3 linked regions of the Archangium primigenium genome follow. The protein of the gene in region 1 interacts with the protein of each later gene in a pairwise test. Links are inferred from orthologs where the notes say so. Each region holds a gene or a part of one and is shown in the gene's direction. Other genes may lie near its edges.

What was found.
Region 2: the proteins of I3V78_RS06320 (region 1) and ftsA interact in binary tests that used the Escherichia coli proteins (3 or more experiments, as listed by UniProt). The link is inferred for Archangium primigenium from one-to-one orthologs.
Region 3: the proteins of I3V78_RS06320 (region 1) and ftsZ interact in binary tests that used the Escherichia coli proteins (3 or more experiments, as listed by UniProt). The link is inferred for Archangium primigenium from one-to-one orthologs.

Annotation. Positions count from the first base shown.
Region 1 is NZ_JADWYI010000001.1:1,450,933-1,455,670, reverse strand. What follows is about bases 840-3,600. They hold I3V78_RS06320 (rod shape-determining protein), read left to right. Parts: upstream 840-1,583; coding sequence 1,584-2,618; downstream 2,619-3,600. Other genes in these bases: I3V78_RS06310 (DUF2156 domain-containing protein), read right to left, coding at 2,977-3,600; I3V78_RS06315 (DUF2171 domain-containing protein), read left to right, coding at 2,726-2,956; I3V78_RS06325 (putative ABC transporter permease), read left to right, coding at 875-1,375. Outside these bases: I3V78_RS06330 (glycosyltransferase family 2 protein), read left to right, coding at 1-696; more of I3V78_RS06310, read right to left, coding at 3,601-4,344; I3V78_RS06305 (hypothetical protein), read left to right, coding at 4,510-4,738. UniProt on the Escherichia coli protein: Forms membrane-associated dynamic filaments that are essential for cell shape determination. Acts by regulating cell wall synthesis and cell elongation, and thus cell shape.
Region 2 is NZ_JADWYI010000001.1:2,844,154-2,848,940, forward strand. What follows is about bases 1,198-4,007. They hold ftsA (cell division protein FtsA), read left to right. Parts: upstream 1,198-1,891; coding sequence 1,892-3,124; downstream 3,125-4,007. Other genes in these bases: I3V78_RS12160 (cell division protein FtsQ/DivIB), read left to right, coding at 1,198-1,845; I3V78_RS39160 (ATP-binding protein), read right to left, coding at 3,203-4,007. Also shown: I3V78_RS12155 (D-alanine--D-alanine ligase), read left to right, coding at 1-863; more of I3V78_RS12160, read left to right, coding at 991-1,197; more of I3V78_RS39160, read right to left, coding at 4,008-4,787. UniProt on the Escherichia coli protein: Essential cell division protein that assists in the assembly of the Z ring. May serve as the principal membrane anchor for the Z ring.
Region 3 is NZ_JADWYI010000001.1:2,861,895-2,866,709, forward strand. The notes cover bases 681-3,518. They hold ftsZ (cell division protein FtsZ), read left to right. Parts: upstream 681-1,412; coding sequence 1,413-2,624; downstream 2,625-3,518. Other genes in these bases: I3V78_RS39885 (tandem-95 repeat protein), read left to right, coding at 681-1,129; I3V78_RS12185 (hypothetical protein), read right to left, coding at 2,626-2,991; I3V78_RS12190 (acetyl-CoA carboxylase biotin carboxylase subunit), read left to right, coding at 3,127-3,518. Outside these bases: more of I3V78_RS39885, read left to right, coding at 1-680; more of I3V78_RS12190, read left to right, coding at 3,519-4,476; I3V78_RS12195 (biotin/lipoyl-binding carrier protein), read left to right, coding at 4,512-4,730; I3V78_RS12200 (enoyl-CoA hydratase/isomerase family protein), read left to right, coding at 4,727-4,815. UniProt on the Escherichia coli protein: Essential cell division protein that forms a contractile ring structure (Z ring) at the future cell division site. The regulation of the ring assembly controls the timing and the location of cell division.

The DNA of each region.
Region 1 (4,738 bases):
GTCTACAACGAGATTCCCACGCTCGCCGAAATCATCCGCCGCGTCTCCGCGGTGGACTTCCCCAAGGAGCTCGTCCTCGTGGATGACTGCTCGCGGGACGGCAGCCGCGAGTTCCTCCAGCGTCTGGCCTCCGAAGGGCTGGGCGTCGCGGGCGCCAGCCCCGCCAACCGCAACGAGGTCCGCGTCGTCCTGCAGGAGAAGAACCAGGGCAAGGGCGCCGCCCTGCGCCGGGGCTTCGCCGAGGCCACCGGCGACATCATCATCGTCCAGGACGCGGACCTCGAGTACGACCCGCGCGACATCCCCCGCGTCATCCAGCCCATCCTGGACGGCTCGGCCGACGTCGTCTTCGGCAGCCGCTTCACCGGCACGCCCCGGCGCGTGTTGTACTTCTGGCACTCGGTGCTCAACCACTTCCTGACCACCCTGTCCAACATGGCCAGCAACCTGAACCTCACGGACATGGAGACCTGTTACAAGGCCTTCCGCACCGAGGTCATCCGCTCCGTGAAGGTGGAGGAGAACCGCTTCGGCTTCGAGCCGGAGATCACCGCCAAGGTCGCGCGCGGCGGCTGGCGCATCTTCGAGGTCCCCATCAGCTACCACGGGCGCACCTTCGAGGAGGGCAAGAAGATTGGCTGGAAGGACGGCGTGCGCGCGCTCTATGTGATTGGCAAATACGCCCTCAAGCGTTGACGCATCGGGGCACCTACACGCCCCCGTGTCCCCAGTGTTGGATGGCGCGCGCGCGCCGGTTCCCCGGACCCGGGGCCCAGGTGCTCCGCGCGCGAAGCATTCCTAGGTTCGCGGTGTGCTACCGCGATTCGTCCTCTATGGGTGTGCCGGCTGGGTGATGGAGGTGTGCTTCACCGGAATGAGCGCGGCCCTGTTCCAGGGCGACGGTCATGCCACGGCGAAGACCTACCTCTGGATGCACCCCATCTACGGGGCCACGGCCCTGGGCCTGGAATTCCTCCACGACCGGCTGCGCTTCCTGCCCCGGCCGCTGCGGGCCCTCGCCTACACCGCCGTCATCTTCGGCGCGGAGTTCGCCACCGGGTGGCTCCTGCGCAAGGCGCTCGGCCGCTGCCCCTGGGACTACGAGAAGCAGGGGTGGAACGTGAGCGGGCTCATCCGCCTGGACTACGCCCCCTTCTGGTACGCGGCCGGGCTCCTGTTCGAGCCGGCGCGCGAGGCCCTGCTGCGCGTCACCAGCGAGGCCCTGCGCCAGACGCCCGAGTACCGCCATGCCGTGGAGGCCGGCAGCGTCAGCCCCCCGCCCCGGCCCCCGGCCGTCTCCACCGAGCAGAACGCCGGCGAGACCGCGGAGAACTTCCTCCGGGCCGAGGAGGCCGAGCACAAGGCGGCCAGCTAGGCCCCCGGATTCCCTCGGATTCCAAGGATGTGGCTCTTAGCCCGTGAGTCCAGCCCGGGGGTGTGTGCGGGGCCGGACGCCCAGCGGGCGGGCCCACCTCTTGACAGTTGCCTTTTCTTCCGGCATCGGGCGCCCCGTAGTAGCTTGCCGCGCGCCCCTGACGTGTGAGGGGAATTGACGCCGTACTCCGGAAAGTTCCCGCCCCCGTATGTTCGACTGGCTCCACACTCTTTTCTCGCGTGACCTCGCCATCGACCTGGGCACGGCCAACACGCTCATCTACATCCGCGGTCAGGGCATCGTGTCCAACGAGCCCTCCGTGGTGGCCGTCCAGCAGGACGCGCGCGGCGGCAAGAAGGTGCTCGCCGTGGGCAAGGAGGCCAAGGAGATGCTCGGCCGCACGCCGGGCAACATCGTGGCCATCCGCCCCATGAAGGACGGCGTCATCGCCGACTTCGAGATCACCGCGGCGATGCTGCGCTACTTCATCCAGACGGCGCACAACCGCAAGTCGCTCGTCAGCCCGCGCATCGTCATCGGCATTCCCTCGGGCATCACCGAGGTGGAGCGCCGCGCCGTGCGCGAGGCCGCCGCCAACGCGGGCGCCCGCGAGGTGTACCTCATCGAGCAGCCCATGGCGGCCGCCATCGGCGCGGGCCTGCCGGTCACCGAGCCCAGCGGCAACATGATCGTCGACATCGGCGGTGGCACGTCCGACGTGGCCGTCATCAGCCTGGCCGGCATCGTGTTCGCCAAGAGCGTGCGCATCGGCGGCGACAAGCTGGACGAGGCCATCATCCAGTACGTCAAGCGCAAGTACAACCTGCTCATCGGCGAGCGCACCGCGGAGCTCATCAAGATGGGCATCGGCACCGCCTACCCCACCGAGGAGGTCATGACCATGGAGATCAAGGGTCGCGACCTGGTGGCCGGTGTGCCGCGCACGCTCACCGTGAGCAGCGACGAGGTGCGCGACGCGCTCGCCGAGCCCGTCAACGGCATCGTCGAGGCGGTGAAGCTCACGCTCGAGCGCACGCCGCCGGAGCTCGCCGGTGACATCGCCGACCGCGGCATCGTGCTGGCCGGCGGTGGCGCGCTGCTCAAGAACCTGGACACGCTCCTGCGCGAGGAGACGGGCCTGCCGGTGTTCCTCGCCGAGGACCCCCTGTCCGCGGTGGTGATGGGCGCCGGCAAGGCGCTCGAGACGCTCGACATCCTCCGGCAGGTCTGCCAGCCGGGCTAGCGGGCGGCTCGGGGCTCCCACCCGCGCCCGGGTGGGTCCCGGCAGGACGGGGATTCCCAGGCTGTTGATCTCCTTGGACCCGCAGCACACCCAAGGAAAGGCAGCACATGATCGACCCGGGAGACATCCACGAGGGCATGACGGTGAGGGACCCGACCGGCCGCAAGCTGGGCACGGTGGCGAACGTGGGGGACACCCACTTCGAACTCGGCCAGGGCTCTCCCGCACGCAAGGACTACATGGTGCGCTTCCACCGGATCCAACGGGTCCAGGGCCTGGACGTGTACCTCGTTCCCACGCGGACCACCCTGCCCCCCGAGGATGAGACCCGGAGCTGACACCCGGAGCCGAGGCGCGCTCACGCGGGCCGGAGCGTCGGGTGCCCCCGCGCCCAGAAGAGCAGCACGGCCGCCAGGCTCGGGCCCAGCACCGCCACGCCCATGACGAGCCAGTCGCCCAGGCCCCGTGCGCGCGGCACGTTGTAGAGCAGGGCCTCGAGCAGCGTCACGCAGGCGTCCGTGCTGATGGCGCAGCCGAGCAGCAGGGCGAGCCCCGGACGCCAGCGCCGCACCAGGGAGAAGAGGCCCACCGTCAGCCCCACGTCGAAGAGCACCCACGCCCCCTGCACGAGCCGGGAGGGGAAGTAGGGCGTGGTGCCCGGCAGGGCCAGCAGGAGCGTCCAGGGTACGAGCAGGAACGCGAGCAGCCACACGAGCAGCAGCGGACGGCCCAGGAGCGTGTCGGCGCCAAAGCGCAGGAGGCCGCCCTGGGCGAAGGCGGACAGGGCGTCGTACACCGACAGCAGCGCGCCGGAGCCCGTCTCGGGCCGGGCCAGGTGGATGCGGTCCCACGCATGGGGCCGCAGCCGGCCCTTGAAGGCCCGCAGGCCCTCGAAGTCGTAGAGGGGCTTGCCCAGCCGCCGCGCCAGGCGCAGCCAGCCCGGCACCGCCCCCGCCAGCGGCGCCAGCCCCAGCGTCAGGTATCGCCGCCCCTCCCGCGCCGCCTCGCGCATGAGCGCGTCCACCAGCGACTCCACGCTCCCGTTGGGGGCCCGCCGGTCGCGCAGCAGGTGCTGCACGAACCAGCCCTCGCGCGCGTACACCGGCACCGCCGACAGGAAGGCCACCACCTGCCCGTCCCGCTCGGCCACGAAGGAGCGCCGCTCATGGGCCTGCTCGTAGGGCGCCAGTTGCACGAGGAAGCCCATGGGCGCCATCCGCCGCGACTCCAACCAGCCCGCCATCAGCCCATCCACCCCCCGCCGCACGGGCGAATCGGGCGCGCCGAGCTCCTCCGCGGACACCTCGCGCACCCGCACGCCCTTGGCCCGCGCCCGGCGCAGCTGCTCGCGCAAGGGGCGGCTGTCGCGCACGCTCTCCTCCCAGCGCCGCGGATCCCACACCGGCTGCTCGCCAATGGCCACGGCCTGGAGGGGCACCGCCTCGAGCAGCCGCCGCTCGACGGCGAAGAAGCACACCCGCCGGCCCGCCTCGGCCGCCCGGGCCTGGAAGCGCGTGAGCACCTCCCCGAGCCGCTCCCGGGGCGCGATGGGCCCGCCCGCCGTCACCCACGCCCGCCCCGTGTCCACGTACGCCACGCAGGCGTCCTCCCCGTCGAACCAGTACGAGAAGCCCGGCTCCACCACCTGGAAGGACGTGGCGTTCCACCCGTGGCGCTTGAGCAGCGCCAGCACCCGCGCCTGGAGCGATTCGTTGCTTTCCCTCATGTCCCCCTGTCGCTACGCCCCCGCCCGGACGGGTGCAACCCGCATCGACGTCACGGAGCGGACGGCCGACACCTCGGACGGCCGGTGTGGGTGGCACGGACGCGCCCGGGCGCGATACACCGGGGCCCTCCCCTCCCAAGGAGCAGGTGGTTGAAACCTCGACGCATGTTCCTCCGTTCGTGCCTCACCCCGGCCGCCGGACTTCTGCTGTGCGCGCTCACCGGGGCCGCGGCCGCCGCCCCGAGCCAGGACCCGACCTTCGCCCACGCGGGCAACGCGCGGCTGCTGTCCACCGATGAAGCCGCCCCCATCCAACACGCCGTCATCGGCCTGCAGCGCACCGCCCTGCCCCTGGCCCTGGGCATCGTGGTGGACACCTCGCTGCTCGCGGACG
Region 2 (4,787 bases), 1.4 Mb from region 1 along the record:
CGCTGCGCTCGGGCGCCGCCGTGTCCAAGGCCCTGCGGGGCCTGGGCTACGACGTGGTGGAGATCGACGTGGGCCGCGACCTGGCCGCCCGTCTGGCCGCGGAGAAGGTGGACGTCGCCTTCATCGCCCTGCACGGCCGCTATGGCGAGGACGGGTGCGTGCAGGGCCTGCTCGAGTGCCTCGACATCCCCTACACGGGCAGCGGCGTGCTGGCCTCGTCCCTGGGCATGGACAAGGTCTTCGCCAAGCAGATCTTCATCGCCCACGGCATCCCCACGCCGCCCTACCGCGCCTTCGCCTCCAAGGAGGAGGCCCTGGCGGCCGTGGACTCGCTGCCCTTCGGCCTGCCCGCCGTGGTCAAGCCCTCGCGCGAGGGCAGCAGCGTGGGCGTGCACCTGTGCAAGACGCGCGAGGCGTACCTCGCCGCCGTGGAGGACGTGGCCGGGCGCGCGGGCACCATCCTCGTGGAGCAGTACATCAAGGGCCGCGAGGTGCAGGGCGGCGTGCTGGACAACGAGGCCCTGGGCGTCATCGAGGTCGTCGCCGCGCGGGAGTTCTACGACTACCAGGCCAAGTACCAGTCCGGCGGCACCACCCAGTACCTCTTCCCCGCGCCCCTGCCGCCCGAGCAGTACGCCCGGGTGAACGAGGTGTGCCTGGGCGCCCACAAGGCCCTGGGGTGCAGTGGCGGCTCGCGCTCGGACGTCATCCTGACGCCCGCCGGAGACGTCTACCTGTTGGAGACCAACACGTTGCCGGGCATGACGGAGTCCAGCCTGCTGCCGAAGATCGCCGCGGGCCAGGGCATCGACTTCCCCGCGCTCTGCGAGCGCTTGCTGCAGGGAGCCACTGTCAAGGCCTGATTTCGGCGCCTCTCGGAAGTCAACGTGCCGGCCCCTTGCACGAAGGGCGCCGGACTACAGCGACGTGCCTGTAGCGAAAAACTGGCATGGAGATCCAACCGCGCGCAGCATGCGCCACCCACGCACCATGGCATTCGGTCAGTCCAAGAATCGGCGTCATCAGGACGCCGCCCAGAAGAAAGAGGCGATGAAGGGCGCCGTGCGCACGCACGGGCCCGGCGTCGCGAAGGCCATTCTCCTGACCGGTCTGACATGCGCCCTGGTGTGGGGCTCCATCGAGCTGCGGCGCTGGGCGCTCACCTCGCCCTTCTTCCTGCTCAAGGAGACGTCGTTCAGCGGGCTGCAGCGCGCGGGGGCCGGTGAGCTGCTCAAGCTGTCCGGGCTCACGGTGGGACAGAACCTGTGGTCCCTGGACGTGGGGGCGCTCGAGCGCGCCATGGACACCCACCCCTGGGTGCGCCAGGTGGAGGTGCGGCGGCACTTCCCCTCCAGCGTGTCCGTGGAGGTGACGGAGCACGTGCCCGCGGCGCTCGCGGTGCTCAGCGACCTGTACCTGCTGGATGACCAGGGCGAGCCCTTCAAGCGGCTGCAGCCCGGGGACGGGTTGGACCTGGTGCTCATCACCGGCGTGGAGCGCGAGGCGTACCTGACGGACGAGACGCGCACGCGCGAGCGGCTGCGCGAGGCGCTCGCGGTGCTCGAGGCCCACGCGGCCACGCAGCCCGGCAAGCGCGACCGGCTGAGCGAGGTGCGCATCGGGGCCGGGGGCATGGTGTTGGTGCTGGCGGACGGGACGGAAGTGTTGTTGGGGCAGGGGGACACGGACGCCAAGCTGAAGAAGCTCGTGCGCGTGCGTGAGGAATTGAAGACCCGCGGCTTGTCCGCGGAGGTCATCCACCTGGAGAACCGGGCTCGGCCCGGCTGGGTGGCGGTGAAGTTGTCGAGCCCCGTCTCCGAGAGGACCGGGGCCTCGTCGCGGTAGACGATCGCGCCCCTTTCACGAGAGTGGGGGGCCTGGGAGGGCAGTCATGGCGAAGCAGAAGTCCGGGGAGATCATCGTCGGCCTCGATATCGGCACGACGAAGATCTGCGCCATCGTCGGTGAGCTGACCGACAATGGGATCGACATCATCGGCATCGGGACCCATCCGTCCAAGGGTCTGCGCAAGGGCGTGGTGGTCAACATCGAGGCGACCGTGTCCTCCATCCGCCGCGCGGTGGAGGAGGCGGAGCTCATGGCGGGCGCCGAGATCTCCCACGTGTACACGGGCATCGCCGGCGGCCACATCAAGGGCTTCAACTCCCAGGGCATCGTCGCGGTGAAGGACAAGGAGGTGCGCGAGCCGGACATCGCGCGCGTCATCGACGCGGCCAAGGCCGTGGCGATTCCGCTCGACCGCGAGGTCATCCACGTCCTGCCCCAGGAGTTCATCATCGACGACCAGGGCGGCATCAAGGAGCCCCTGGGCATGGCGGGCGTGCGGCTGGAGGCCAAGGTGCACATCGTCACCGGCGCCGTGTCCAGCGCGCAGAACATCGTCAAGTGCGCCAACCGCACCGGGCTCAACGTGGCGGACATCGTCCTGCAGCCGCTCGCCTCCGCCGAGGCCGTGCTGGGCGAGGACGAGAAGGAGCTGGGCGTGTGCCTCGTCGACATCGGCGGGGGCACCACCGACATCGCCATCTTCTCCGGCGGCTCCATCGTCCACACCGCCGTCATCGCCCTGGGCGGCAACAACCTGACGAGCGACATCGCCATCGGCCTGCGCACCCCGGCCCACGAGGCCGAGCGCATCAAGCAGAAGTTCGGCTGCGCCCTGTCCTCGCTCGTCAACAAGGACGAGACCATCGAGGTGCCCAGCGTGGGCGGCCGTCAGCCCCGCGTGCTCGGCCGGCAGATCCTCTGTGAGATCCTCGAGCCGCGCGTGGAGGAGATCTTCCAGCTCGTGCACCGGGAGATCCAGAAGTGCGGCTACGAGGATCTGCTCGCCTCGGGCGTGGTCATCACCGGGGGCTCCACGCTGCTCGCCGGCATGCCGGAGCTGGCCGAGGAAGTGATTGGCCTGCCCGTGCGCCGGGGCATGCCGCGTGGCATCGGTGGGCTCGTGGACGTGGTGAAGAGCCCCATGTACGCCACGGGCGTGGGCCTGGTCGTCTACGGAGCCAAGCACCTGGACCGCAAGATGTTCCGCATCCGCGACGAGAACGTCTACAAGAAGGTCAAGGGCCGCATGCGCGAGTGGCTGGAGGAGATCTTCTAGTCCGCCGTCCCAGCACCCGCCGCACCCTCCGGGGCCGCCCCTCCCAGCGGCCCCGTTCTTTTTTTCCGCGGCGCGGGCTCAGGGCTCGTCGTGGGCGGGGGCCACGGGCTTCGGGCCCCGGCGCAGGAAGTTCTCCAGCCCGTCGATGTCCACCGGCTTGACGAAGTGCTTGTCGAAGCCCGCCTCCAGCGCGCGGCTGCGATCGCTCGCCTGGCCGTAGCCGGTGAGGGCCACGAGTGTCAGGCCCGGGCCCAGGGGCCCCGCGCGCAGGCGGCGCGCCACCTCGTAGCCGTCCATGCCCGGCAGGCCGATGTCGAGCAGGACCACGTCCGGGCGGTGCTCCTCGGCGGCCTTGAGCGCCGCGTGGCCGTCATGGGCCTGCCAGACGGTGTGATCCCACGTCTGGAGCAGCTCGGCGAGCGTGTCGGCGGCGTCGACGTTGTCGTCCACCACGAGGATGCGCCGGGTGCTCGGCGGGGGCGCGCTCTCGGGGACGGGCGCGGGCGCGGGGGACACGGGTGACGGGGACGCGGGGGCCGGGGACGCGGTCGGAGTGGCGGGGCCCTCGGAGAGCGGGAGCCGGACGATGAACTCGCTGCCCCGGCCGACCCCCTCGCTGCGCGCCTCGATGGTGCCGCCGTGCAGCTCCACCAGGTTCTTCACCACGGTGAGCCCGATGCCCAGGCCCCCCTGGGAGCGATCCAGGCCGCGCTCGGCCTGCTCGAAGAGGTTGAACACGCGGCCGAGCATCTCCGGGGCGATGCCGATGCCCGAGTCCTTCACCCGGATCTCCGCCACCGTGCCCGCGCGCTCGAGGCTCACCCGGAGCAGGCCCTCGGGGTCCGTGTACTTGGCCGCGTTGGTGATGAGGTTGACGATGATCTGCTCGATGCGCACGGCGTCGCCGAAGGTGTACAGGGGCTTGCGCGGCAGGGTGACGCTCACCTCGTGGCGTCGCTCGTCGAGCAGCGGCTGCACGGACTGCAGGGCGCTGTCCACCAGCGCGGGCAGGGCCACCGGGCCCTTGCGCAGCTCGATGCGCCCGCGGGTGATGCGCGACACGTCGAGCAGATCATCCACCAAGCGCGCCAGGTTCGTGGTCTGGCGCTCGATGACGTCCAGGGCGTGCTGGCTCTTCTCGTCCAGGGTGGCGTGGGTGGTGAGCAGCTTGAGCGCCGAGCGCACGGGGGCCAGGGGGTTGCGCAGCTCGTGGGCGAGCATCGCCAGGAACTCGTCCTTGCGGCGGCTGGCCTCCTGGAGCGAGGCCTCGGCGCGCTTCTGCTCGGTGAGGTCGCGCGCCTCGAGCACGGTGGCCACGCGCTGGCCTCCGCGCAGCAGGGGGCTGGACGACACGGCCACGGGCAGGGGCTCGCCGCTGACCCGCACGAAGACGTCCTCGTGGCCCGCGCCGAGCGCCGCGCGTCCGGTGAGCAGGGACTCCAGCGGGCACGGCGCCGCGTCCGTGTGCGTGGGGTGCAGGAGCGTGTGCAGCTTCTGGCCCCGGATGTCCGCGAAGGTGTGGCCCGTCATCCGCTCGGCCGCGGGGTTCATGAAGGTGCAGCGGCCCTCGGCGTCCGCCATGTACAGCGCCGAGGTGGCGTTCTCGGCGATGGTGCGGCTCACCTGGCGCTCGTACTGCTGCAGGGCCTCCTCGGTCGCCTTG
Region 3 (4,815 bases), 1.4 Mb from region 1 along the record:
CGGGCTGGGGGCCGAGCTGCCCTTCGAGCTCGGCACGCACCGCCTGGCGGCCGCGGCCACGCTGGTGGGCGCGGTGGGCCTGCGCGAGACCGAGGCCGAGGAACTGCCCGTGGAGCTGCTCGGGGCGCTCAAGTACCGCTTCACGGAGGCGTTCGCGGCCCATGTGGGCGCGGGTCCGGGCCTGTCACGCGGGTACGGCACGCCCACCTACCGCGTCTTCGCCGGGCTCATGTGGACGGCGGGTTCGGGCACGCGGGCCGCGCCCCGGCCGCTGCCCGCCGTGGCGTCCGTGTGCGCGTATGGTCCCGAGGACAAGGACGGCTTCCAGGACGACGACGGCTGCGCGGATCCGGACAACGATCAGGACGGCATTCCGGACACGCGCGACCGCTGCCCCAACCAGCCGGAGACGATCAACGGCTTCGAGGACGAGGATGGCTGCCCGGACACGGCGCCCGTGGCGCCCGTGGCTCCCAAGGCCGCGCCCAAGGAGGCCCCCAAGGCGTCGGCTCCGGTCGCGCCCCCGGCGCCCGTCGATTCCGATGGGGATGGGCTGCTCGACGCCCAGGACAAGTGCCCGCTGGAGGCCGAGGACAAGGACGGCTTCGAGGACGAGGATGGTTGCCCGGATCCGGACAACGACAAGGACGGCATTCCGGACACGAGTGACCGCTGCCCCAACGAGCCGGAGACGATCAACGGGGTGAAGGACGAGGACGGCTGCCCGGATCAGGGCAAGGCGATGGTGGTCATCCAGGGCAACAAGATCCTCATCCTGGAGAAGGTCTACTTCGCCACCAACAAGGACGTCATCCTTCCCCGCTCCTTCAACCTGCTCCAGCAGGTGGCGGCGGTGCTGCGCGCCAATCCTCAAATCGAGAAGGTCCGGGTCGAGGGCCACACGGACAGTCAGGGCTCGGACGCGAAGAACCTGGACCTGTCCCAGCGCCGGGCGAACAACGTGCGGCGGCGGCTCGTCGAGCAGGAGAAGATCGGCGCGGAGCGGCTGGAGGCCACGGGCTACGGCGAGACGCGGCCGGTGGACAGCAACCTGACGTCCAAGGGGCGCGAGAACAACCGCCGGGTGGAGTTCACCATCCTCCGGATGGACGGCGTGGACACGCCCTAGTCGTCGCGAACCTGTCCACGCAGGTGGACCGCGGAGCGCGTGAGAAGGGGTTCCTCATGCGCTCCGCGATGCCCGTCACGCGAGTCAAGAGGTGTGATGCACCCACCACGGCGCACGGCTGCTCTGGTGGGGCTCTCGCGTAAGTGCCTGTGACGACTTGGCGATGCGACGGGGCGCTACAGGTTCGTAGCTCAGAACTTGCCAAAGAACGCGACTTGCTGAAGATGGTGTCCGCAGTGGCGCGCGCGGACTGCGGATGGCCCGCGCCGAAAGAAGGAAACACATGGACCAGTTCGAGCAGAACAAGCAGGCCGCCAAGATTCGTGTCATCGGCGTCGGGGGCGCTGGGTGCAACGCCGTCAACACGATGATCATGGCGAAGCTTGAGCGTGTGGACTTCATCGCCGCCAACACCGATGTGCAGGCGCTCGCGGCGAGCAAGGCCCCCATGCGGCTGCAGCTCGGACAGACGTTGACCAAGGGGCTGGGGGCGGGTGCCAACCCGGAGATGGGCCGCGAGGCGGCGCTCGAGTCGCGCGATCAGATCGCCTCGATCATCGAGGGCGCGGACATGGTGTTCGTCACCGCGGGGATGGGCGGTGGCACGGGCACGGGCGCGGCGCCCATCATCGCGGACATCGCCAAGAGCCTGGGCTGCCTGACGGTGGGCGTGGTCACCAAGCCCTTCCTCTTCGAGGGCAACAAGCGCCGCAAGCAGGCCGAGCAGGGGCTCGTGGAGCTCAAGGCCGCGGTGGACACCCTCATCACCATCCCCAACCAGCGCCTGCTCACGCTGAGCAACGCGCCCATGCCGCTGCTGGAGACGTTCAAGCGCGCCGACGAGGTGCTGCTCAACGCCGTGCAGGGCATCTCCGACCTCATCCAGTACCACGGCTACATCAACGTGGACTTCGCGGACGTGAAGACCATCATGAGCGACAAGGGCCTGGCGCTCATGGGCACCGGCCAGTCCACGGGAGACAAGCGCGCGCTGAGCGCCATGCAGCAGGCCATCTCCAGCCCGCTGCTCGAGGACATCTCCATCGACGGCGCCACGGGCCTGCTCATCAACATCACCGGCGGCCGCGACATGACCCTCCAGGAGGTCAACGAGGCGCTCACGCTGGTGCACGACGCGGCGGACCCGGACGCGGAGATCATCTTCGGCTCGCTCATCGACGACAACATCCAGGACGAGGTGAAGATCACCATCATCGCCACGGGCTTCGTCTCGCGCGATGCCAAGCGCCAGCCGGCGCCGGTGGTGCAGGTGCCCGTGGTCACGCGGCCCCCGTCCATCAGCCTGTCCAACGCGCGCGAGGAAGTGGCCAGCCTGGTGCCCGCCAAGGCCGGCGCGCGCACGGTGGCTCCCGCCGAGAGCCGCTCGCTGACCGGGCGCACCGCGGTGGTGCGGGACGCGGCGCTGCCGCTGGACGAGGATCAGTTCGACATCCCGACGTTCCTGCGCCGTCAGGGCCAGACCGAGATGCCGTGAGTCAGCGCCCGGGGAGGCGGGCCACGCCCGCCACCCGCGCATGACGTCCAGAGAGCGCGTCACTCCGCGACAGCAGCGTGTCCAGCTCGCGGTAGAGCGCGTCCACCTGGGCGGGCAGCCGGGGCGCGGGGACCACGCCCTCGCCGGACAGCAGCTCCACGAGCCCGCTCGCGCGCTGCAAGAGTTGCTGGGCGCGCAGCAGGGCCCGGCCCGCGCGGGTGCCCTGCGGCGTGAAGAGCGTGCCTCCCTGGTAGAGTGCCTCCACCGCCGCGCGGTTGGTGCCATGGCGCTCGGCCACGCGCGTCCGGTACAGCTCCAGCCGCCGCTCGAGGCGCGCGCCCTGGAGATCCACCACTCGTCCTGTCATGGGAGGCTTCACGGCCCGGAACCTACGCCATTTCCCTACATGGTCGCAACTTCCCGGTCCGGGGACGTTGGCTCCTTGTCAGTGGGGGAGGGGGCGTCTAGGGTGGCCGACCGCCCCGAGCGAGGAGGCGCGGTCATGTTCAAGAAGCTGCTCATCGCCAACCGGGGAGAGATCGCCCGCCGCATCCAGACGGTGGCCCGGGGCATGGGCCTGGCCACGGTGGCCGTGTACTCGGACGCGGACGCGGGGCTGCCCTTCGTGCGCGAGGCGGACGAGGCGGTGCGGCTCGGTCCGGCCCCGCCCCGGGACAGCTACCTGAATGTCGCGGCGCTCCTGGAGGCGGCGCGGGCCACGGGGGCGGACGCGGTGCACCCGGGGTACGGCTTCGTGTCGGAGAGCGCCGGGTTCGCCCGGGTGTGCCAGGACGCGGGGCTCGTGTTCGTGGGGCCTCCCGCCGAGGCCATGGAGCGGATGAAGGACAAGAGCCGGGCGCGTCAGCTCGTGGCCGCCGCGGGCGTGCCCGTGGTGCCGGGCAGCGAGGGCCTGGTGCCGGACGTGGACGCCGCGCGCGAGGCCGCCGAGCGCATCGGCTATCCGGTGCTGTGCAAGGCGGCCGGGGGCGGGGGCGGTATCGGCATGGCCGTGGCCCAGACGCCCGCCGAGCTGGCGAAGGTCTTCCGCCAGTGCGCGGATCGGGCCCGGGCGGCCTTCGGGCGGGACGGCCTCTACCTGGAGCGCTACTTCCCGGCGCCGCGCCACATCGAGGTGCAGATCCTCGGAGACCACCACGGCCACCTCCTGCACGTGCTGGAGCGGGAGTGCTCCCTTCAGCGCCGGCATCAGAAGGTGGTGGAGGAGGCCCCCTCGCCCCTGTTCGCGGACGTGGGAGGGGAGGCGCTGGCGGAGCGGCTCTTCCCGGCGGCGCTCGCCGCGGCGCGGGCCTTCGGCTACGCCAACGCGGGCACGGTGGAGTTCCTCTGCGCGGACGGGGCGTTCTACTTCATCGAGATGAACGCGCGGCTGCAGGTGGAGCACCCGGTGACGGAGGCGACCACGGGGTTGGATCTCATCGCCTGGCAGCTGCGCATCGCCGCGGGCGAGCGGCTCACGGTGCGCCAGGAGGACGTGCGGCGGCGGGGCGTGGCGCTGGAGTTCCGCATCTACGCGGAGGATCCGGTGCGCTTCTTGCCCTCGCCGGGTCCGCTGCGCGTGTTCCAGGGCCCCACGGGCGAGGGCGTGCGCCTGGACGCGGGCTACGCGGAGGGAGACATCGTCACGCCTCACTACGATCCGATGATCGCCAAGCTCATCGTCTCGGGCGCCACGCGCGCGGAGGCCATCGCGCGGGCGATCCGGGCACTCGAGGACTTCCGGGTCGAGGGACTCAAGACGAACATCCCCCTGCACCTGCGCATCCTGCGCGATCCGGTGTTCCAGGCGGGGACGTTGAACACGCGCTTCCTCGAGCAGCACGCGAGGCCGTGAGCGCACAGGCGATACATCCAGGGAGGAGCACAGCGATGGCGGACGTGGCGGCGCACATCACCGGGACGGTGTGGAAGATTCTGGTCGAGGTGGGACAGCGGGTGGCCGCGGGCGACACGCTCGTCATCCTCGAGTCCATGAAGATGGAGATGCCGGTGGAGACGGAGGGGGCGGGGATCGTTCGGGAGCTGCGTTGCCAGGAATCCCAGTCGGTCAGCGAGGGGGACGTGCTGGTGGTCGTGGAGCCGGAATGACGGCGTCGGGTGCGTCGCTGGCGGTGGAGTGGGGCGAGGACGGGGTCCTGGTCCTCCGGTGGTCCAACCCCGCGCGGCGCAACGC